Regions from separate parts of the Tsuneonella sp. HG094 genome, predicted to be linked through region 3. Evidence: predicted binding sites of a transcription regulator. Region 3 holds the regulator's gene; each other region holds the start of a gene.
The links. Region 3 encodes LexA, which represses DNA repair genes until DNA is damaged. Its sites were predicted from a motif close to GTTCCNCNCTTGTTCT; they were not measured.
Positions count from the first base shown of each region.

Region 1: ACWPMX_RS05275 (putative DNA modification/repair radical SAM protein) is a predicted target of LexA. The motif match lies at 5,391-5,406, and genes of this name have one in related genera.
Region 2: ACWPMX_RS12270 (ribonucleoside-diphosphate reductase subunit alpha) is a predicted target of LexA. The motif match lies at 3,863-3,878, and genes of this name have one in related genera.

Region 1 is NZ_JBSORA010000001.1:1,061,112-1,068,411, reverse strand. It holds gene ACWPMX_RS05285 (error-prone DNA polymerase) at 1-2,694, opposite strand, end outside; gene ACWPMX_RS05280 (UdgX family uracil-DNA binding protein) at 2,696-4,147, opposite strand; gene ACWPMX_RS05275 (putative DNA modification/repair radical SAM protein) at 4,144-5,388, opposite strand; gene ACWPMX_RS05270 (alpha/beta fold hydrolase) at 5,523-6,395, shown strand; gene ACWPMX_RS05265 (hypothetical protein) at 6,525-7,300, shown strand, end outside.
Region 2 is NZ_JBSORA010000001.1:2,467,603-2,474,902, forward strand. It holds gene ACWPMX_RS12250 (serine hydrolase domain-containing protein) at 1-443, shown strand, start outside; gene ACWPMX_RS12255 (peptide MFS transporter) at 517-1,908, shown strand; gene ACWPMX_RS12260 (hypothetical protein) at 2,150-2,644, shown strand; gene ACWPMX_RS12265 (hypothetical protein) at 2,780-3,433, shown strand; gene ACWPMX_RS12270 (ribonucleoside-diphosphate reductase subunit alpha) at 3,928-5,949, shown strand; gene ACWPMX_RS12275 (DUF2171 domain-containing protein) at 6,014-6,277, opposite strand; gene ACWPMX_RS12280 (ribonucleotide-diphosphate reductase subunit beta) at 6,644-7,300, shown strand, end outside.
Region 3 is NZ_JBSORA010000001.1:1,186,228-1,193,527, forward strand. It holds gene pip (prolyl aminopeptidase) at 1-211, shown strand, start outside; gene ACWPMX_RS05925 (anthranilate synthase component II) at 260-844, shown strand; gene trpD (anthranilate phosphoribosyltransferase) at 841-1,833, shown strand; gene trpC (indole-3-glycerol phosphate synthase TrpC) at 1,830-2,618, shown strand; gene moaC (cyclic pyranopterin monophosphate synthase MoaC) at 2,646-3,116, shown strand; gene ACWPMX_RS05945 (molybdopterin molybdotransferase MoeA) at 3,113-4,294, shown strand; gene lexA (transcriptional repressor LexA) at 4,378-5,064, shown strand; gene ACWPMX_RS05955 (ComEC/Rec2 family competence protein) at 5,061-7,280, opposite strand.

The DNA.
Region 1 (7,300 bases), 130 kb from region 3:
CAGGCGCGCGGCGACGTGCTCGGGCAAGCCGTCGATCTGTCGCAGGCCCAGGCGGAGAGCGATGTGGCGGTCGAGGCGGCCGCGATCAAGATTGGCGCTGTCGCGACGTCCTTCTGCCGCCTCCCCGATGACTTCGAGGGTGCAATCCCATTCCGACGCGTTGACGTCCACGGGCAGCACCGTGACGCCATGCTCCGCGGCGTCACGCACGATCTGCGCCGGGGCGTAGAAACCCATCGGCTGCGAATTGAGCAGCGCGCAGCCGAACGCCGCCGGGAAGTGGCACTTGAGCCAACTCGACACGTAAACGAGGTGCGCGAAGCTCGCCGCGTGGCTCTCGGGGAAGCCGTATTCGCCGAACCCGCGGATCTGGTTGAAGCAGCGCTGCGCGAACTCGCGGTCATAGCCCCGGTTCACCATCCGCTCGACCATCATGTCCTGCAGCTCGTCGACCATGCCGCGGCTGCGGAAAGTCGCCATCGCCTTGCGGAGGCGATTGGCCTCGAGGCTGGAGAACTTCGCCGCGTCGAGCGCGATCTTCATCGCCTGTTCCTGGAAGATCGGCACCCCCAGCGTGCGTTCGAGGATGCTCGACAGCTCGTCGGGCGGGCCGTGCTCGGGCGCGGGTGCGGGGATGACGACCTGTTCCGCACCCCGCCTGCGCTTGAGGTAGGGGTGGACCATGTCGCCCTGGATCGGCCCGGGCCGGACGATCGCGACCTGGATCACCAGGTCGTAGAACTCGCGCGGGCGCAGGCGGGGCAGCATGTTCATCTGCGCCCGGCTCTCGACCTGGAACACCCCGAGCGAATCCCCCTTGCGCAGCATCGCGTAGGTTTCGGGATCCTCGCGCGGGACGGTCGCCAGCGTCAGGGTACGTTCGTGCGTGTTTTCAAGCAGATCGAGGCACTTCCTGATGCAGGTCAGCATTCCCAGCGCGAGCACGTCGACCTTGAGGATGCCCAGCGCTTCGATATCGTCCTTGTCCCATTCGATGAAGCTGCGATCGGGCATCGCCCCGTTGCCGATCGGCACGGTCTCGGTCAACGGTCCGTCGGTGAGGATGAACCCGCCGACGTGCTGCGACAAATGTCTCGGCATACCAATCATTTGCTCGGTCAGTTTGAGAACGCGCTTCAGGTGCGGATCGGTCACGTCCATGCCGGTCTCGGCGACGTGCTTGTCGCCGATTTCCTTGCCCCATCCGCCCCATACGGTGCGTGCGAGCGCGCTGGTCACGTCCTCCGACAGGCCCATAGCCTTGCCGACCTCGCGGATTGCCATGCGCGGGCGGTAGTGGATGACGGTCGCACACAACCCTGCGCGGTCGCGGCCATACTGCCTGTAGATGTGCTGGATTACCTCCTCGCGCCGCTCGTGCTCGAAGTCGACGTCGATATCGGGCGGCTCCTTGCGCTCCTCGGAAATGAAGCGGTCGAACAGCAGTGCGTGCTTCGCCGGGTCGACACTGGTGATGCCGAGGCAATAGCAGACCGCCGAGTTCGCCGCCGAGCCGCGCCCCTGGCATAGGATCGGCGGATCGACCCCGCGCGCATAGTCCACGATGTCCTTGATGGTCAGGAAATAGCGCGCGAGGTCGAGCTTGCCGATGAGTTCGAGTTCGCGGTGCAAGGTCATGCGAACCGCGTCGGGTAAGCCACTGGGATAGCGCCATTTCGCTCCTTTCCATGTCTCGGCTTCGAGGAACGCCTGTGGCGTCATGCCGTCGGGATAGATCTCCTCCGGATACTCGTACTGCAGTTCTTCCAGACTGAAGGTGCAGGCATCGGCCACCTCGCGCGCCGCCGCGATGGCGTGGGGCCAGCGGTCGAACAGCACCGCCATCTCGGCGGGCGACTTCAGGTGCCGCTCGGCATTGCCGAACAGCAGGTGGCCCGCGCGGTCTACCTTCGTCTTGTGCCGGATCGCCACCATCACGTCCTGCAAGGGCCGCCGCTCGGGCGTGTGGTAATGGACGTCGTTGGTGGCGAGCAGCGCCAAGCCGTGCGCCTTCGCCAGCGCATCGAGCCGGTCGATCCGCGCGATATCGTCGCCCGCGTGAAGATGGCTGGCGGCAAGGTGGCGCATCGTCGGCAGACCGGCGGCCAGATGCCCGACGAGTTCAAGGAACCGTCCGCCCACCGCCTCCTGCACCTGCTCGCCGCCAAGCGTAACCACGTTGCTCGCCCACGCGGGGATTACGAAGTGCACCTTGAGATCGTCCGGGGGCAGCAGGACCAGTTGCACCCCCTCGGCGTGCGCGGCGAGCATCGCAAGATCGATGTCGCACGCACCCTTGGCCTGCCACTCGCCCTCGAGCGTGCGCATCCGCCCCGCGCTGATGAGCCGGCACAGACGGCCATAGGCGGCGCGGTCCTTCGGGTAAGCGAGGAAGGCCAGCCCCTCGACCGTCTCGATCCGGCAGCCGATCACGGGCCGCATCTTGAGCGTCCGGGCCTCGGTATGGACGCGCACCACGCCCGCCATCGAGTTCGCGTCGGCGATCCCGATCGCGTCGTAGCCGAGCGCGTGGGCGGTCAGCACGAGGTCGACCGCATCGGACGCGCCGCGAAGGAAGCTGAAGTTGGAGACGAGCCCCAGCTCGACGAACGTCGCGCGCGGCGGCGCGGCTATTGCGGCCGGATCGTCGAGTTCGATCCGCCTGCGCGGGATGAGAAGGTCGTTCTCGGGCATGTCATCCCGCCAGCTCCGCGAGCCGCGCCTTTACCGCCGCAAGGTCGGCGTCGAACAGCCGCGACTGCTCCTCCTGCGCCGCGCCGTCGAGGCGCAGCAGGTAGCTGGGATGCACGGTGACCCACAACTCACTGCCGTCGTCGAGCGGAATCGGCGCTCCCCGCGCCTTGGTCACGCTCACCGTCTTGCCGAGCATCCCGCGCGCCGCGCTCGCGCCCATCGCGAGGACGAGCTTGGGCTGCACGATGTGGCGCTCGCTCTCGACCCACCAGCGGCAGATGTCGATCTCCTTCGCGGTCGGCGACTGGTGCAGCCGCCGCTTGCCACGGTGGACGAACTTGAAGTGCTTGACCGCATTGGTGACGTAAGCGCTGCGCCGGTCGATATCGGCACGCTCGAGGTGGCGGTCGAGCAACTGGCCGGCAGGACCGACGAACGGTCGACCTGCAAGGTCCTCCTGATCGCCCGGCTGCTCGCCCACGATCATGAGGGCCGCATCCTGCGGCCCCTCGCCCATCACCGCGTGATTATCGAGCTGGCCGATCGGGCACTTGCGACATCCGTGGATCGCGGTGTCGATCGCGGCCAGCGTATCGGGCCGTTCGTCGAATTCCAGCGCGCCTGCTGCGACCATCTGCGACTCCCGCGATTGCGCCCCGGCTACCAGCGCGGGAATGAGCGCCGCCTCGGGCATGTTCTTCCAGTATTTGCGGGGCATTTCCTTGAGCATCGCGCCGATCTTCAAGCGTGCGGGGTTGAAGATCGATGCGTAGTAGGTGCGCCAGAGGTCCTCCATCGGATCGCCCGCGGGCGCATCGGACCGCTGCGCGGGCGGGCCCTCCTCCAGCACATCGCCGTCCCAGTGGAGCGACCCCTTCGGCGTCAGGATCGACCACTTCATGTTGGCGAAACGCCGTACGAAGAACCCGGCGTTGGTGCGCAGGATGTGGTGCTCGGGCTCGAACCACGCGACGTAATGCTCGCCCGCCTCCCCGCGCTCTTCAGCCTCGCCGTCCTCGACCAGCCGGAAGCGGACGAAAGCGCGCATCTTGTGGATGTCGCGCCGCACAGTGCGCGCCAGTTCGTCGAGCTTGCGGACTTCCGGGTCGGCGCCATCCTCGAGCAGGCGCGGATTGGCCTGCAACCGCCACAGCAGGCGATAGAGCAGCGCGAACCGCTCGGGGTCCGAGTGGCAGATCGCGCTCTTGGCAAGCTGCACGAACGCCTTGCTCGCGCGCACCGGAGCGGCATCGGCGGGCGGCACCGGCAGGCGGCGGTCGCCGTGCGAGAACAGGCTGCCCGAGCCGCCCGGCTCGACCCACGCGATCCGGTCGGGCGGCACGTCGCACTGCACCAGCCCCCGCGCCCGCTCGCGCCAGAAGTCGAAGTCGTCCGCCTCAGGCAGCGCGACGACGTAATAAATGCCGAGCTTGACGTGCTGGAGTGCGGTCATGCCGCGAACAGCTCGAGCTGCTCCTGTTTCGGCGCGAGCAGCGCGCGCAGGTCGGCGCGGTCGGTCAGCAGCAGCGGGCGCCAGTCGGCGGTGACGATGAACGGCCGCACCTTGGCGATCGACACGGTGAGCTTGGCGACATCGTCGAGCCGCATGGTCCGGTGCCGCCGGCTCGCGAGGATGCGGCCGACCGCGCGCACGCCAAGGCCCGGCACGCGCAGGAGTTGCTCCTTGGTCGCGCGGTTGACGTCGACCGGGAAGCGCTCACGAAACTTGAGCGCCCAGGCGAGCTTGGGATCAATGTCGAGCGGCAGGTTGCCGTCCGCCTCGGTCGCCTGCATCACCTCGCCCGGCTGGTAGCCGTAGAACCGCATCAGCCAGTCCGACTGGTAGAGCCGGTGCTCGCGGATCAGCGGCGGACGCTTCAGCGGCAGCACCGCGCTCGCATCGGGGATCGGACTGAACGCGCTGTAGTACACGCGGCGCAGGCGGAAGTTGTCGTAGAGCCGGCTGGCCTTGCCCACGATGTCGGCATCGGTCGCCGCGTCCGCGCCGACGATCATCTGGGTCGACTGGCCCGCGGGCGCGAAGCGCGGCGCGTGCTTGAACCGCTTCCTGCTATCCTTCGCCTCGACGATGTCGCTCTTGAGCTTGCCCATCGCCCCTTCGATCTGCCGCGCGCTCTTGTCGGGCGCGAGGCGGACGAGGCCAGCATCGGTCGGCAGTTCGACGTTGATCGACACGCGGTCGGCATAAAGCCCGGCCTGGTGAACCAGCTCGGGATCGGCCTCGGGTATCGTCTTGAGATGAATATAGCCGCGAAAGTCGTGCTCCTCGCGCAGCATTCTCGCGACCTCGACCAGCTGCTCCATCGTGTGGTTCGAGCTCTTGATGATGCCCGAAGAGAGGAACAACCCCTCGATGTAGTTGCGGCGGTAGAAGCTCAGCGTCAGGTCCACAACCTCCTGCGGCGTGAACCGCGCACGGCGCACGTTCGAGCTCTTGCGATTGACGCAGTAGTGGCAATCGAACACGCAGTGGTTGGTCAGCAGGATCTTGAGCAGCGAAATACAGCGGCCGTCGGGCGCGTAGGCGTGGCAGATACCCATCCCCTCGGTCGAGCCGATACCTTTCCCCCCGCTCGAATTGCGCTTGGTCGTGCCGGACGACGCGCACGAGGCATCGTACTTGGCGGCATCGGCCAGGATTTCGAGCTTCTCGAGGACAGACGGCAAACCCATCTGTTCCTTATATGTTCTCATATTGGATTCGCCAAGGGGTTGAACCATAAAAGATTTCATCTCGGCGCGAAGCAGGAACGGCCTCCCCCCCAAAGCGATTGAGCAAGCGGACGAGTCGAAAGGAAGGAATTCTCATGCCCTATGCAACAACCCAGGACGGCACGAAGCTGCGTTACAAGGAACTCGGCACGGGCCGCCCTGTCGTGCTGATCCACGGCTGGCCGCTGAGCGCGGACAGTTGGGATCCGATCATGATTGCGCTTGCCGATGCAGGCTATCGCGCCATCGCCTACGACCGCCGCGGCTTCGGGCATTCGGACCACGCCCCGGGCGGTTACGATTACGACACCTTCGCGGCCGACCTGGCCGACGTGATGCAGGCGGCGGGCGCGACCGACGACGTGGCACTGGTCGGCTTCTCGATGGGTGGCGGCGAGATCGCCCGCTACATGACCAACCACGGCGGCAAGGGCGTGACGCAGGCCGCACTCGTCGGATCGGTCGTGCCGTACATGCTAAAGACCGACGACAATCCCAACGGCGTGCCGCAGTCGACGTTCGACGAGATGACCGCCGGCATGAAGAAGGATATCCGCCACTTCTTCACCGGGTTCTTCAAGGACTTCTACGGTGACGGCGTCCTTGTCGACAAGGTCAGCGAGGAAGAGAAGCAGTGGGCCTGGAGCACCGCGATGATGGCGAGCCAGTATGCCACGCTGAAGGCGGCCGAGGCATTCGCCACGACCGACTTCCGCCCCGATCTGCCCAACTTCAAGGTGCCCACGCTGGTCATCCACGGCACCAAGGACGTGACCGTTCCGATCGAGGCGACGGGCCGCGAGGTCGCCAAGGCCGTTCCGAGCGCGACTCTCGTCGAGTACGACGGCGAACCGCACGCCGTGTTCGCGACTCAGACCGAGCGGTTGGCCAACGATCTCGTGGTGTTCCTCGGTCGCGGCGGGTCGACAGGCGTCCAGCAGGGACAGTCGGTGGCTGAACCCGCCTGACGTGCCAAATGGCGGGCGCGCGGGATCGCTCCCCGCGCCCGCTTCGGCACGGCAGATAAGCGATTACCTGACGCGCCGTTTACCTTATGCGCTCACCCGATTTTCACGCAGAAGTTCAATCCTGTCATGGTGAGTGAGCCCCTGCGCAGCGAAGACCCGGAAACCCTGCCCGACCGCCGCGCTTCGCGGCGCGTCCAGGTGACTTGCCAGGCGTCGCTCCAGACGATGACGGCGCAGTCCAGCGGCAAGCTCGTCGACATTTCAGAGGCCGGTGCACGGTTCGAGGGCGACTCGCTGCCCGGTGCGGGTGCGACGGCGGTGCTGCGCTGGGGCTCGCACGAGGCGGTCTGTGCGATCGTCTGGTCGGAAGGCGAGGCGTGCGGTCTCGCGTTCAGCAAGCCACTGGCTTTGGAGATCGTGGCCGAGACCGCAGCGCTCAACCGAGTGCTCGAGATGCCGATCGCGAGCGTCGGCAACATCAGCCAGGGGCAAAAGCGGTCCATGAGCTTCCTCAAGCGGGCTCCCGCCGAAGCGGAATCGGTAGCGGTGCCCGATTGGCCGGTGCCGCCCGCCCCTATTCCGCCAGCTCCCGTCCCGGTCGCGGTCGCGCCGCCGCCGCTGCCGGTGGAGCAGTATTTCGCAGCCGAGATCGTCAGGCTGCCGGTGAATTGCGAGCCCGCTCCCGTCGAGGACATCGCGGCGGCCGAGGAACCAGTCCTGCAGCCGGATGAGCCGGAAGTGGCCGAAGTCCCTGAGCCAGCAAGCCAGCTTCGCCTCGTGCCGCCGGTGAGCGAGTTCGCTGAGGACGTCGCGGAGGAATCCGCTCCCGCCGAAATCGCGTTCGGTCGCGGCGGCGGGTTGCCTCCGCCATCGATCGGCCACAGCGCCACGCTCGCCGAAGTGCT
Region 2 (7,300 bases), 1.3 Mb from region 3:
GCGCATCCGACAGTCCCGTGTTCGCGGCAGGCGGCAACCGGTTCTTTTACGGTGCCGAAAGTCTCAACTGGTTCGAGGTCGTGAAGGAGGGCGACGGCTATGCCATGCTTATGCACCAGAACGGAGCCGAGGCGGCCGAGCGGGCGGTTCGCACCGGGCCGGTTCCGGAAGTAGCCACGGTCGAGGTCGCGCGCGAGACGCTCGCGTCCTATGCCGGAAGCTACACGAGCGCGCTCGCGCCAGTCGCGGTCGCCCAGCAAACTGACGGCTCGCTCACACTGGCGTTCGGGCCGCAGCCCGCCTTGCCCCTGCAGCCGCTGAGCGAGACCGAATTCGCCATCGCAGGGGTCGATGCGAAAGTGGTATTCGTGCGCGACAGCGGCGCGACGACCGGATTGGTCCTGCACCAGGGGGGCCGCGAACTGCCCGCAAAGAAGGACTGATTGACAGGCGGTTAGTCCACCCTAGTCTCCCGGCCGCGGCGAAAGGCGCCGCCTGGACCGGGGATTCCGCAGCATGACCGCCACGACCGCCGAGGCCCGCACGTTTCTCGGCCAGCCGATCGGCGTCGCCTACCTTGCGATGACCGAGGCGTGGGAGCGGTTCAGCTTTTACGGCATGCGCGGCCTGCTGGTGCTCTACATGGTGCAGGAAATCCTCCTGCCCGGGCGGATCGAGAACGTGGCCGGGATGGACGCCTATCGCGCCTGGATCACCAGTGTGTTCGGCGAGTTGAGCACCCAGGCCTTCGCCAGCCAGACCTTCGGGCTTTACGCCGGGTTCGTCTACTTCACCCCGATGTTCGGTGGCCTGATCGCCGACCGCTGGCTTGGCGCGCGCAGGACGGTGATGCTCGGTATCGCGTTCATGACTTTCGGCCATATCGCGATGGCGTTCGACGTCAGCTTCCTCGCCGCGCTGGTCCTGCTGGTGATCGGTTCGGGCCTGCTCAAGGGCAACGTCGCGGCGCAGGTCGGGCACCTTTATCCGCTGCGCGACGAGGCCAACCGGGCCAAGGGCTACACGATCTTTTCGACCGGCATCAACATCGGCGCCACGCTCGGTCCGTTCGTTTGCGGGTTGCTTGCACAGGTCTATGGCTGGCACGTCGGCTTCGGCCTAGCCGGTCTCGTCATGCTGATCGCTGCAGCGGTCTACCTTGCCGGGTGGAAGCATTTCGCCGACGATACCCCTCGCCACAAGCGCGCGGAGCCGGGCCCGCCGATGGCGGCGAACGACTGGTCGATCGTCGGGTTGGTGGTCCTGGTTCTGACGCTCAACCTGGCGACCGGGCTCGTCTATGACCAGACCAGCAACGTCGGGCTGATTTGGGTGTCCGAACAGGTCGACCTGATGACCTCGGCGGGGCCGGTTCCGGTGCCGTGGTTCACCTCGGAGGACGCGCTCGCCTCGATCGTGATCGTGCCGTTCCTCATCTGGCTTTGGCGCGCGATGGCACGGGGCGGCGAGGAACCGCACGACTTCACCAAGCTCGCGCTCGGCGGCGTCGTCATGGCGGGATCGGTGCTGGCGATGGCGGCGGGCGCGCTACAGGCGGAGACGAGCGGCAAGGCATCGATCCTGTGGCCGATCCTCGCGTTCTTTTTTTCGGGCGCCGGCTTCATGTTCTTCTGGCCGGTGCTGCTGTCGTTCACCTCCCGCCGCGCTCCGTTGGCGGTGAACGCGATCATGATGGCATCGGTCTACCTCACGTCATTCGTGACCGGGGTCGTGTCGGGCTGGCTCGGGCGGTTCTACGAGCCGATGGGAGCCGTGAAATTCTGGCTCATGCACGCCGCGATCGCGTTTGGCGGGGCCGCCCTGCTGTTTGCGCTCGGGCCGTTCCTGCGGCGGCGAATGGACCGGCTGGCGGAGGACGAGTCCGCATCTATCGGCGAGCGAGGATGACCAAGTGTTTGAAATAATGTTTCAAAAATTGTGCTCTGAGCGATTGACTTTTGCGCACGCAGCCGCATAATCCACCTCGGAAAGCGCTTGGTCCGCAGTCACCCGCGATCCTGATCGACCATTGGACCCAAACTCGCTTCGCTATTCTATAAAAGAAAACTCGGTCGTACCTCGTGCGATTTGGCCGCTCTGGCCGATCATCCGTTCGAACAGAGAGGATGATCACATGGACAAGGTACTTTTGACGGGCGCCGCGGCGCTGTTCCTTGCATTTCCCGTTTCATCGGCCGCCCAGGACCAGATGGTGGTTCGAGGCGACGAAACCGCAGTCCAAGCTTGGGTCTCGGATGTCGGCGACCAGCTCGACCGGCGACTGGCTAGCGCCCCGGCGCGCATTGGCACTGCTTCGCCCAACGGCGCCGCGCAGATTCGATTCCGCCGCGGGGTCGACGGTCGGCCAACCGACGTTCGCCTGATCAACAGGAAAGGAAACGGGTTTTTCCGGGCCTATGCCGTGCACACGGTGAACCGGCTGCAGAACCTGCCGGCGCTGCCGCCCACCCATGCGGCATCGACCGAGATCATCGCCAACATCGTCGTCGCCGACAGTGCGTCGCATCGTGAACGACTGGAGGAGATGATCGCGGGCTGGGAAGAACGGCGCATCGCTTCCGGCCCCGCCGAACGGACCGTCCTCGCGGTCGCATCCGGCAGCACAGCCTACCGTCCGAACTGACGTCGGACGGCGGTACCGCCGCTCCCCGACTGCGGAAAGTGGGGGGCGGTGGTACTATCCTTCAGGCCTGCTCGAACTGGGCGACGGTCCGGGCCGACAAGTGGAGCTTTCGGGCGTCTCGTCGGTTTATCGGGAATGGTTTACCCGTCCCCGGCTTTCCCGCCCCGGTCCGTCGCCCTCGCGATCGTGCTTCCAATACTGCTGTCAGCGTGTTCTTCGGAAGCGACACCCCCGGATGCGAGCGCCAGCGCTGCGACCGGTGCGGAAGCGTCGGCCAGCGAGACCGCCCCGGTCGTGCCGGTCACCCAGTCGACCCCGGTCGCCGACCCCCAGGCCCAGGGCAGACGCCACCAGTACACTTCGCTCAAGGATTGCCGCGTGATCCGCGAGGAACGCGAGGAAATGCCCTTTGTCGAGACCGAATGCACCGGGTCTGCGGGCTGGAATATCCGTATTTCCGATTCGGATGCCCGCCAGCGGATGTCGCTCGTCGCTCCCGGCGGGGCTGTGACGAAGCTTGCGCTCGACCGGATCGGCGGTGGCGCGTTCAGTTCCTTCGGCTCGACCGCCGAGTGGCGGGGCGCGGCCTCGGGTGATTTCGCCCCCGACGGACTCGTAGTGCGCTACAACGTCGCGGAGAACCCGCACCCAGCACCCGAGACCTCTTACCTCCTCGCAGTCCGGCTCGAAGGGACGCCTTGCATCGTCCGCGTGGTGTCACCGATGCCCGGTCAGAACGATTCGGCGCGAGGTGCTGCGGACTCTCCCGGGGATTGCACCGCCAGATGAAGGTTGCGCCGGATTGCCGTTCCCGATTCGAAAATTGCCGCCCCGGATTCGATCGATTCATCGATCTCAGGGGACAAAAAAAAATTCGTAAAAAGTCTTTTGCCACTTGCGCAGCGCGCGGGCCGTGGAAATCCGGCGCGTCGCGGCGTTGCAGTCGCATAATACACCCGCCGTTGGAGGGCCCGAACGGGGTTAATGCGCGATTGACCCTATTGCGTGTGAGTCCGGCTTGATTCACTATCTGTTGTGGTTGGTGACCAAGGGGGACCCACAAGACCTAGTTTTCGTGCGCCGCGCACACCATATGTGCCGGATAGCGAGAACTGCGCCTTGCGGGAGCGTTGGACACCATCGCCGGGGACCGATCTGGGGATAAGTTTTCACCCATCGGCCCGGCGAAAATGGTAGTCGGGGCGCTTCGCTCCGAATCGAACGAATGCGGAACAAGGGGGTCGCGATACCACCGGTTCCGAAGGGCAACGGACGGGGCACAGATGGACTTCAGAACTGGGAACGAGGCGGCCATGGGGCTCGAGGAAACGACTGTCGATGCCGACACGGCGACTCCGGGCGAAACGGCCGCTCCCAAGCATTCGGCGGTGACGATGGAACGCAGTGACAAGGGTAGCGAGGCGCTCGTCGCCGACATGGCCGCAGGCGCCATGGCGGAGGCTGTGAAAGCGGTCGCGAAGGCGCCCGAGGCCGACAGCAAGAAGATCGCCGACCGGCGCTTCACCATCGCTACCGATGCATCGCGCGATGCGCTGCTGACCGACTTCGGCAAGGACACGCTGACCGATCGCTACCTGCTGCCGGGCGAAAGCTACCAGGACCTCTTCGCGCGCGTCGCCGATGCCTATGCCGACGATCAGGATCACGCGCAGCGGCTCTACGACTACATCTCGAGGCTGTGGTTCATGCCTGCGACCCCGGTGCTGTCGAACGGCGGTACCAGCCGTGGCCTGCCGATTTCGTGCTATCTCAACTCAGTGAGCGACAGCCTCGACGGCATCGTCAACACCTGGAACGAGAACGTGTGGCTGGCCAGCAAGGGCGGCGGCATCGGCACCTACTGGGGCAACGTGCGCGGGATCGGCGAGCCGGTCGGCCTCAACGGCAAGACCAGCGGCATCATTCCCTTCGTCCGCGTGATGGACTCGCTGACCCTCGCGATCAGCCAGGGCTCGCTGCGGCGCGGATCGGCCGCGTGCTACCTCGACGTCTCGCACCCCGAGATCGAGGAATTCCTCGAGATCCGCAAACCCTCGGGCGACTTCAACCGCAAGGCGCTTAACCTGCACCACGGCGTGCTCGTCACCGACGAATTCATGGAAGCGGTGCGTAGCGGCGACGAGTGGATCCTCCGCTCGCCCAAGGACGGCAGCCCGCGCGGCAAGGTCGATGCGCGCAGCCTGTTCCAGAAGCTGGTCGAGACGCGCCTCGCCACGGGTGAGCCGTACATCGTGTTCTCCGACACGGTGAACCGCACGATGCCCAAGCATCACCGCGATCTCGGCCTCAAGGTCTCGACCTCGAACCTGTGCTCGGAAATCACCCTGCCCACCGGCATCGACCACCTCGGCAACGATCGCACCGCGGTCTGCTGCCTGTCGTCGCTGAACCTCGAGACGTGGGACCAGTGGGAAGGCGACAAGGCCTTCATCGAGGACGTCATGCGCTTCCTCGACAACGTGCTGCAGGACTACATCGACCGCGCGCCGGACGAGATGGCCCGCGCCAAGTACTCGGCCGCGCGCGAACGCAGCGTCGGCATGGGCGTGATGGGCTTCCATTCCTTCCTCCAGATGAAGGGCATCGGCTTCGAAAGCCCGATGGCCAAGGTCTGGAACCTGAAGATGTTCAAGCACATCGCCGCCAAGGCCGAGGAGGCGAGCCTGGTGCTCGGCCAGGAGCGCGGACCCTGCCCCGACGCCGCCGACGCCGGCGCGATGGAGCGGTTCAGCTGCAAGATGGCGATCGCGCCGACCGCCTCGATCAGCATCATCTGCGGCGGCACTTCGGCGTGCATCGAGCCGATCCCGGCGAACATCTACACCCACAAGACGCTGTCGGGCAGCTTCATCGTGAAGAACCCGTACCTGGAAAAGCTGCTCGAAAAGAAGAGCAAGAACTCCACCAACGTGTGGAACTCGATCCTCGAGAAGGGCGGCTCGGTCCAGCACCTCGACTTCCTCACGCCGGAGGAAAAGGCGGTCTACAAGACCTCGTTCGAGATCGACCAGCGCTGGCTGCTCGAATTCGCGGCCGACCGCACGCCGTTCATCGATCAGGCGCAGAGCCTCAACCTCTTCATCCCGGCCGACGTCGACAAGTGGGACCTCGCGATGCTCCACTTCCAGGCTTGGGAGAAGGGCATCAAGAGCCTCTACTACCTGCGGTCGAAGAGCGTGCAGCGCGCCGGTTTCGCCGGCGGGGTCGAGGCGGACAACACGCCCGAAGCGGCGAAGTACGAACTGCCGACCACCGACTACGACGAGTGCCTCGCCTGCCAGTAAGGCGTTCGGTTATGCGCAAGATGAAAGCGGCCCGCCGGAAACCACCGGCGGGCCGTTTCGCGTTCTACTCGGCTTCTTCTTCCTCAAACTGCACGGCGTTTGCGCCGGTTGCGCTGAGGCGGACCTGGTCGCCTTCGACGCCGGCGACGAGGCCCAGCGAGATGTAGTGGTGGTGGCCGCTGTGCGCGCCTTCGGCACCTTCAATCTCGGCGCCCGAATCGGCCTTGGTCAGCTTGATCCGGTCGCCATCGACATGGTCGACAGTGCCGACGTGGACGCCGTCTGCGCCGATCACTTCCATGTGTTCGCGGATGTCATGCTCGCTCATCGCTGGTCTCCTTGTGCGTGTGCCGGAGAAGCGAGCGGCGCAGGCGTTGGTTCCGCCTGTCACGCCCCCACAAAGTGGTACGCCCCTCCGGACGAATCCGAAGGGGCGTGAGGGTTGCGGGACGGTGCCCCGCGAAAAGGGGAAAAACGAAGACACCGCCCCGCGTTTCCCTCACTACGGCCGGAGGAGCTCGATTCCTTGGTCCGGCCGTTGATCGGTTAATGAGCGAGAACCACGCCGGTTCCGCACATGGTTATCCCCGCATCAATCGACACTATTGCCTTCGAATCGCAGCCGTGATTCCCTATGTTGGAGGTTCGCGCGATCCGCAGAATCACGCGGTCATGTCCACACGGGGAACACAAGATGTCGCTGCTCGAAGCTCGCAAGACCTACAAGCCCTTCGAATACCCGTGGGCCTACGAATTCTGGAAGCGCCAGCAGCAGGTGCACTGGCTGCCGGAAGAAGTGCCGCTGGGCGAGGACTGCCGCGACTGGGCGCAGAAGCTCTCCGATCACGAGCGCAACCTGCTTACGCAGATCTTCCGTTTCTTCACCCAGGCCGACGTCGAGGTGCAGGATTGCTACCACGACAAGTACGGCCGCGTGTTCAAGCCGACCGAGATCAAGATGATGCTGACCGCGTTCTCCAACATGGAGACGGTGCACATCGCGGCCTATTCCCACCTGCTCGACACGATCGGCATGCCCGAAAGCGAATACGGCATGTTCCTCGAGTACGAGGAGATGAAGGCCAAGCACGACTACCTGCAGGAATTCGGCGTCGACACCGACGAGGATATCGCCCGCACGCTCGCCATGTTCGGCGGCTTCACCGAAGGGCTGCAGCTGTTCGCCAGCTTCGCGATGCTGATGAACTTCCCACGCTTCAACAAGATGAAGGGCATGGGCCAGATCGTCAGCTGGTCGGTGCGCGACGAAAGCCTCCACTGCGAAGGCATCACCCGCCTGTTCCACGCCTTCGTGCACGAGCGCCAATGCCTGACCAAGGCGGTGAAGGAA
Region 3 (7,300 bases):
CCAGCTCCTGGCTGGTGCGGCTAAGCTGCGCGCCATCCCGGGCGTGATCGTCCAAGGGCGCCACGATTGCTGCACGCCGCCCGCGGCCGCGTGGAAACTCAAGCAGGCCTGGCCCGAGGTAGACCTGCAAATCGTGCCCGACGGAGGTCACCTGTTCACCGAACCCGGGATCACCGACGGGCTGGTGCGCGCAACCGACCGGTTCGCCTAAAGCAAACCTTGCTTGATCGGCGCGCCGCGACAGTTCAACGCGCGCCCCATGATCCTCGTCGTCGATAACTACGACAGCTTCACCTTCAACCTGGTCCATTACCTGATGGAACTGGGCGCGCCCGTGCGCGTGGAGCGGAACGACGCGCTAACCGCTGCCGAGGCGATCCGCACCAACGCGGCGGGCTTCCTGATCAGCCCCGGCCCGTGCACGCCCAGAGAGGCAGGCATCAGCCTCGACCTCGTCGCCGCCTGTGCCGATGCGGGCAAACCGCTGCTAGGCGTATGCCTCGGCCACCAGTCGATCGGGCAGCACTTCGGCGGCAACGTGGTGCGCGGCGGACTGATGCACGGCAAGACCTCGCCTGTCACACATGATGGCAGCGGGGTGTTCGCAGGACTGCCCTCGCCCTTCACCGCGACCCGCTACCACAGCTTGGTGGTAGAGAACGTGCCGCAAGCGCTTGTCGTAAACGCGACCGCCGACGATGCGCACGTGATGGGCTTCCGCCACGCCGAGCTTCCGATCCACGGCGTCCAATTTCATCCCGAAAGCATCGCGACCGAGCACGGCCACGCGCTGCTGGCGAACTTCTTGGCGCTCTGCGGCATCGAAGCGGGCATTCCGGCGTGACTGCTCTCCCCGATCCCGAACCGCACCTGAGCGAGGACGAGGCCGAACGCGTGTTCGGCGCGCTGCTCGATGGAGAGACGAGCGAGGAGGAGATCGAGCGGTTCCTTTCCGCCCTGTCCGATCGCGGCGAGACGGCGGACGAGATCGCCGGTGCCGCCCGCGCCCTGCGCGCCCGCCTGCTGCCGATCGTTGCCCCCGACGATGCGATCGATGTCTGCGGTACGGGCGGCGACGGCCATCACACACTCAATGTCTCGACTGCAGTGAGCCTCGTGGTCGCGGCGGCGGGCGTTCCGGTCGCCAAGCACGGCAACCGCGCCGCCAGCAGCAAGGCGGGTGCCGCCGATACGCTGGAGGCGCTGGGTCTCGACATGGATGCCGCAGGGCGCACCGCCGAGAAAACGCTCGCCGAGATCGGCATCGCGTTCCTGTTCGCGAAGAATCACCATCCGGCGATGGCGCGGATCCAGCCCATCCGCCAGCGACTGGGTCGCCGGACGATCTTCAACCTCATGGGCCCGCTCTCCAACCCGGCCGGGGTGCAGAGCCAGCTTATCGGGATCGCCCGGCCCGCCTACGTGCCGATCTACGCACAGGCGAAGGCCCGGCTCGGCACGCGCCGCACGCTGATAGTCTCTGGCGACGAGGGGCTCGACGAGTTGAGCCTCGCGGGCGGCAACGAGGTCGCCGATGTCCGCGGCAACGAGTGGGAACTGCGCCGCGCGTGCGCGTTCGACGCCGGCCTGCCGAGCGCTCCGATCGAGGCGATCCGCGGAGAGGACGCCGCGCACAATGCCAAGGCCTTGAAAGCCCTGCTCATGGGAGCGCCCGGCCCTTATCGCGACGCGGTGCTGTTCAACGCCGGCGCCGCGCTGATGATCGCGGGCAAGGCTGTCGATTATGCCGAGGGCGCAAAGCTCGCGGCGGAGGCGCTCGATTCGGGCCGCGCGGAAGCGCTGCTGGCGCGGTGGATCGATCTGGCGAAGTGAACAAGCTCGACGAAATCTGCGCGACCAAGCGCAACGAGGTGGCGGAGCGCAAGGCGCTGGCGACGATCGGCGATCTTGACGCGGCCGCTCGCGATCAGACAGCCCCGCGCGGTTTTCATGCCGCCTTGGTCCTCAAGGCGCAGGATGGCTACGCATTGATCGCCGAAATCAAGAAAGCGTCGCCCTCCAAAGGATTGATTCGGGCTGATTTTCGTCCTGCAGAACATGCGGTTGCCTATGAACAGGGCGGCGCTGCGTGTCTCTCCGTGCTCACGGACGCGCCCTATTTCCAAGGGCACGAGGACTACTTGGCTGACGCCCGACGGGCATGCTCGCTCCCGGTCCTTCGAAAGGACTTCATGGTCGATCCATGGCAGGTGGCCGAAGCGCGCGCGATCGGAGCCGATGCGATCCTGATCATCGTCGCCGCACTCGACGATGGCCTGATGGCCGAAATCGAGGCCGCCGCGACCGAGCGCGGCATGGACGTGCTGGTCGAGGTGCACGACGAGGCGGAAATGGCCCGCGCGGCACGGCTGCGCTCGCGCCTGATCGGGATAAACAATCGCGATCTCAAGACTTTCCGTACCGATCTTGCCATAACGGAGCGCCTCGCGCCACTCGCGCCGGAGGAGTCGTTCCTGGTCGGCGAAAGCGGGATCAACAGCCATGCCGACTGTGAGCGCCTCGCATTGTCCGGCGTGCGGACCTTCCTCGTCGGCGAAAGCCTCATGCGCCAGAACGACGTCGCGGCGGCGACCCGCGGGCTCCTTGGCTCCGCGTAGGCTTGCCTCGATGAAAGCGGCCGAACGATGAGCCTCACCCACCTCGACGAATCGGGCGCGGCGCGCATGGTCGATGTCGGCGGCAAATCCGAAACCGACCGCTCCGCCACTGCCGAAGGACGCATCCGGATGAGCGCAGCGGCGCTTGCCGCGATCCGTGAAGGCAGCGGACCCAAAGGCGATGTCCTCGCCGCCGCCCGCATCGCCGGGATCATGGCGGCGAAAAAAACCGCCGATCTCATTCCGCTATGCCACCCCCTTTCGCTTAATGCGGTGCGGGTGGAGTTTGCTTTCGGGGATGACGCCGTGCGGGTATCGGCAACCGCTTCGCTCACCGGCCGAACTGGCGTGGAAATGGAAGCGATGACAGCGGCTTGTGTTTCACTCCTCACGATTTACGACATGGCTAAAGCGGTCGACAAGGGTATGGTGATCGAAGCGGTGCGCCTGGTCGAGAAGACGGGGGGCAAGTCGGGCCACTGGCGCGCGGAAGAATGATTCCGCCTCTTTCGCTCGAGGAGGCACAGGCGCGCCTGCTGGCCGGGGTTAATCCGCTCGGCACGGAAACGCTCTCGACGGCAAATGCCGGGGGACGCTGGCTGGCCGAACCGGTCACCGCGCGACGCACGTCGCCCTCCGCGGATCTTTCCGCGATGGACGGGTTCGCCACCGCCGGCGACGGACCGTGGACAATCGTCGGCGAAAGCGCGGCGGGTCATCCGTATCTTTCAGCTCTCGAGCGCGGACAGGCGGTGCGGATCTCGACCGGAGCCCATGTTCCGGGTGGTGACGCGCGAATCCTTCTGCGCGAGGACGCAGTCGATCACGGCGAAACCGTATCGGCCCCGGGTAACGAGCCCGATGCCCGACACATCCGCCGCCGCGGGTTCGATTTCGCTGAGCGCGACACCCTGTTGTCCTCACGAACCCAGCTCGGCCCTGCCCAGCTTGCGCTCGCGATGATGGGCGGCGTCGGGCAGGTTTCGGTCGGTCGCCTGCCAACGGTCGCCATCATCGACAGTGGTGACGAGCTCGTTGTCGATCCTGCTGTTGCCCATGGAGGCTTCATCCCGGCGACGAACGGCCCCATGCTCGCTGCGCTGGTTGCGAGCCATGCAGGGGCGGTGACGCGCATCGGTCCGGTGCGGGACGATCTCGGCGCACTTGGGGCTGGGCTGGCGCAAGCCGCAGAGGCCGACCTGATCGTGACGAGTGGCGGCGCATCGGTTGGCGATCACGATCTCGTCCGGCCCGCACTCCAGGCGTACGGGGCGACGGTCGATTTCTGGCGGGTCGCGATCCGTCCGGGCAAGCCGCTGCTGGTCGCGCGCAAGGGCACCCAGGTCGTTATCGGCCTTCCCGGCAATCCAGCCTCCGCCTTCGTGACCACGGTGCTGTTCGTCCTGCCGATACTGCGGCGGCTTGCAGGCGCTTCTCCGGCGGCCTGCCTGCCAACCACAGTCCCCGCCCTGCTTGCCGCACCCGTCCCGAAAGGCGGATCCCGTCGAGAGTTTTTGCGGGCACGATGGACCGAGCACGGCGTAGAGCCGCTGCCGGAGCGCGACAGCAGCGCGCTGCGCACATTGGCAGCCGCAGGTGCGTTGATCGACCGCCCTGCGCATTGTAGCGCCGGAGTGCCCGGCGATGTGGTTCGGGTCATCCCTCTGCCGCCTTAACGGCAGGCTTGACGGCGTCTCGCAAGTTGCCTACTTGTTCCGCGTTCGTTCCCGAATTGGAACGGTTGCGTAAAGAGGCAAACATGCTCACCGCCAAGCAACGCGAACTGCTGCAGTTCATCACCGTCCGGCTCGAGGAAAGCGGGATTTCGCCTTCGTTTGAGGAGATGAAGGAGGCGCTCGACCTCAAGAGCAAGTCGGGCGTTCACCGGCTGATCTCGGCGCTTGAGGAACGCGGGTTCATTCGCCGCCTTGCCAACCGGGCCCGTGCGCTCGAGGTGATCCGCCAGCCAGAGGATTCGGTGGCCGCTCCGCGCAGCGCTACCGCACAACTTGCCGACAATGTCGTGCCCCTGCGCGCTCCAGCGCGTCCCGAACCGGCGAACGACGTCGTCGAACTGCCGCTCCACGGCCGCATCGCTGCCGGTATGCCGATCGAAGCGCTGGAGGGTCAGAGCACCCTTCCCGTACCCGCCGCGCTGCTCGGTCCGGGTGAGCATTACGCGCTCGAGGTTTCGGGCGACTCGATGATCGAGGCCGGGATTTTCGACGGCGATTTTGCGCTGGTCAAGCGCACCGATGTCGCGCGCGACGGAGAGATCATCGTCGCGCTCGTTCGGGGTGAAGAAGCCACGCTCAAGTACCTGCGCCGCGAGAACGGGATGGTGCGGCTCGATCCGGCGAATGGCGCCTACGAGCCACAGATCTACCGCCCGAACGAAGTAGAGGTGCAGGGCAAGCTCGCGGGATTGCTTCGCCGCTACCACTAAGTCCCGGCTTTGCGCTCCTGCAATTGTCCGCCTCGGGCTGTCCACCAAGGGTGCTGCCCCTGACTTTCGGCAACCGTGGCAACCCGTTCCTGCTCGAGGTAGATCGACAGTCCGCCGCTTTCGGCAAGGAAACGGCGGTCGGCCTTGAGCCATCGCGGTCGGCAGCTTGCGGGCAGGAAGCGGTCGGCAATGACAATGTCCACCCGGGTGCAGGACGCGGCCAGCGCACGCTCCTCGATCCGCGAGCGCGAGCGGGCAAGCAGCATTATCCAGTTCCGCCCGCCGCGCTCGATCGTGAGGATGCAGAAATCACGGCCGCACCGCGCACCGTCCCAGCGATCGAGCGGAACGGGATCGCCGGACAGGCCCGCCATCTCAAGCAGGTTATCCTGCGCGAATGTGCTGCGCCCGTCTCGCAGGACCAGCAATTGGTCGCCCTCGCCCGCGATCCCCACATGGCGGCCGTCGTTCGTGACGAGAACATCCGGCACCGGGGTCATCGCAAGCAGGCTGGCGGCAGCCAGAACCGGGATGAAGCCGAACAATCTAACCCGTCCGCGCCAGAGCGCGAGCCAAAGGGCCCCGATCACGAACAAGGCATAGGTCGAGGCGCTCATTTGCGGCATCAGGCGAACCGCACCTGGCTGTCCGGCGGTGAAATGCGCGATTGCCAACAATAGGTCGAGTGACTGCCCGGCGAGCCACCAGACCGGCTGTCCTGCCCCGACGAGGTCGAACAAGAGTGCAAGAGCGATCAGCGGCATGGAGACGAACGTCACCAGCGGTATCGCGACGACATTGGCGAGCGCGCCGTAGAATCCGGCGCGGTGGAAGTGGAACAGCACGATCGGCATCAGTGCGATTTCGATGACGATTCCGGTCAACACGAGCATGGCAAACTGTCGCCCCAGCCGGGCGCTCATGCGCTCCTCTCTCGGAGCCAGGAAAGCGCGAACCGGCGCTGCTTCGTACAAGGCGACAATGGCGATGACCGCGGCGAAGCTCATCTGGAAGCTGGGACCGACCAATGCTTCCGGCCAGATCAGCAGGACGGCGAAAGCTGCCGTCGCGACCATGCGCAGGGATAGCGGCTCGCGTCCGATCGCCAACGCAATCAGGACCAGAAGTGCGCCGATGCAACTGCGCAACGTCGGCACTTCGGCCCCCGTCAGCAGGGTATAGGCAATCCCTGCACCAGCGGCGATCATGGCGGCGACCAGCGGCAGCCGCACGCGCAGGACCAGCCACGGAAACAGCGCCAGCAGGCGGATCGCGAGGAAATAGGTCGCCGCGATCGTCGCGCTCACGTGGACCCCGCTGATCGACAGCAGGTGCGTCAGCCCCGAATCGCGCATCGCCTCCTCATCGGCCGGTGCGATCCCGCCCCGGTCACCGCTGGCGAAGGCCGCGGCGATGCTCCCCGCCGAACCCTCGAGGCGAGAGTGGACGTGCGCGGAAAGGCTCCGCTGTGCGCCTGCGATCAGTCCTCCTCCGCTCGACGGCTCGACGATGGTCACCGGGCCAAGCGCACTCCCGGTCGCAGAGAGGCCCGCGAACCACGCCGTGCGAGCGAAATCGTACGCGCCCGGCACCAGCGGCGCGCCCGGAGGCATCAACCGTGCTCGCACCCGCACCCGCGCGCCCTCGGTTACGCTGGCGGTCACTTGAGCGGTCGGGATGTTGACTCGAACCTTGCGCGCAGTCGCCGTCTCGGCGTCGCGATAGGCGAGCGTGAGGCGCACCCTGTCCTCTGCGGGACGATCCTCTCGCGCCAGTACTCGGCCATCGATGTAGGTCACTTGCGGTCGATCGAGAGGCAGGGCGCCGACCGCAGTCGATCGCGCCCATACGAGGCCGGTGCCCAACGCAGCGAGAAAGCCGATCGCCACCACGGCGCGGAGCAAGCCCACTCGATCCTCATTGCCGCGCCATCGGGCCACCGCACCGATAGCGGCCAACAGCGAGGCTCCTATCCAAAGGATCCATGACACCGGTCCGGGCAGCAGGAACCACGGAGCGATCCCCGCCATGAAGGCGACTGTCAGCCACGGCGCGCGGTCGAAAGCGGCCTGATCCAGAAATCGTTCGAGCTGGTCTGCGCCTCTGGACAAGAAGCGTCCCGTGCGCCAAGGGCGCTGCAGTGCAGCATCGACCTCTCGGTCGCCCTCGGCATCCGTGTCGGACAGGGGCACCAGCGGCACTGTACGGGTCGCCATGAAACCATTGGATAAGGACG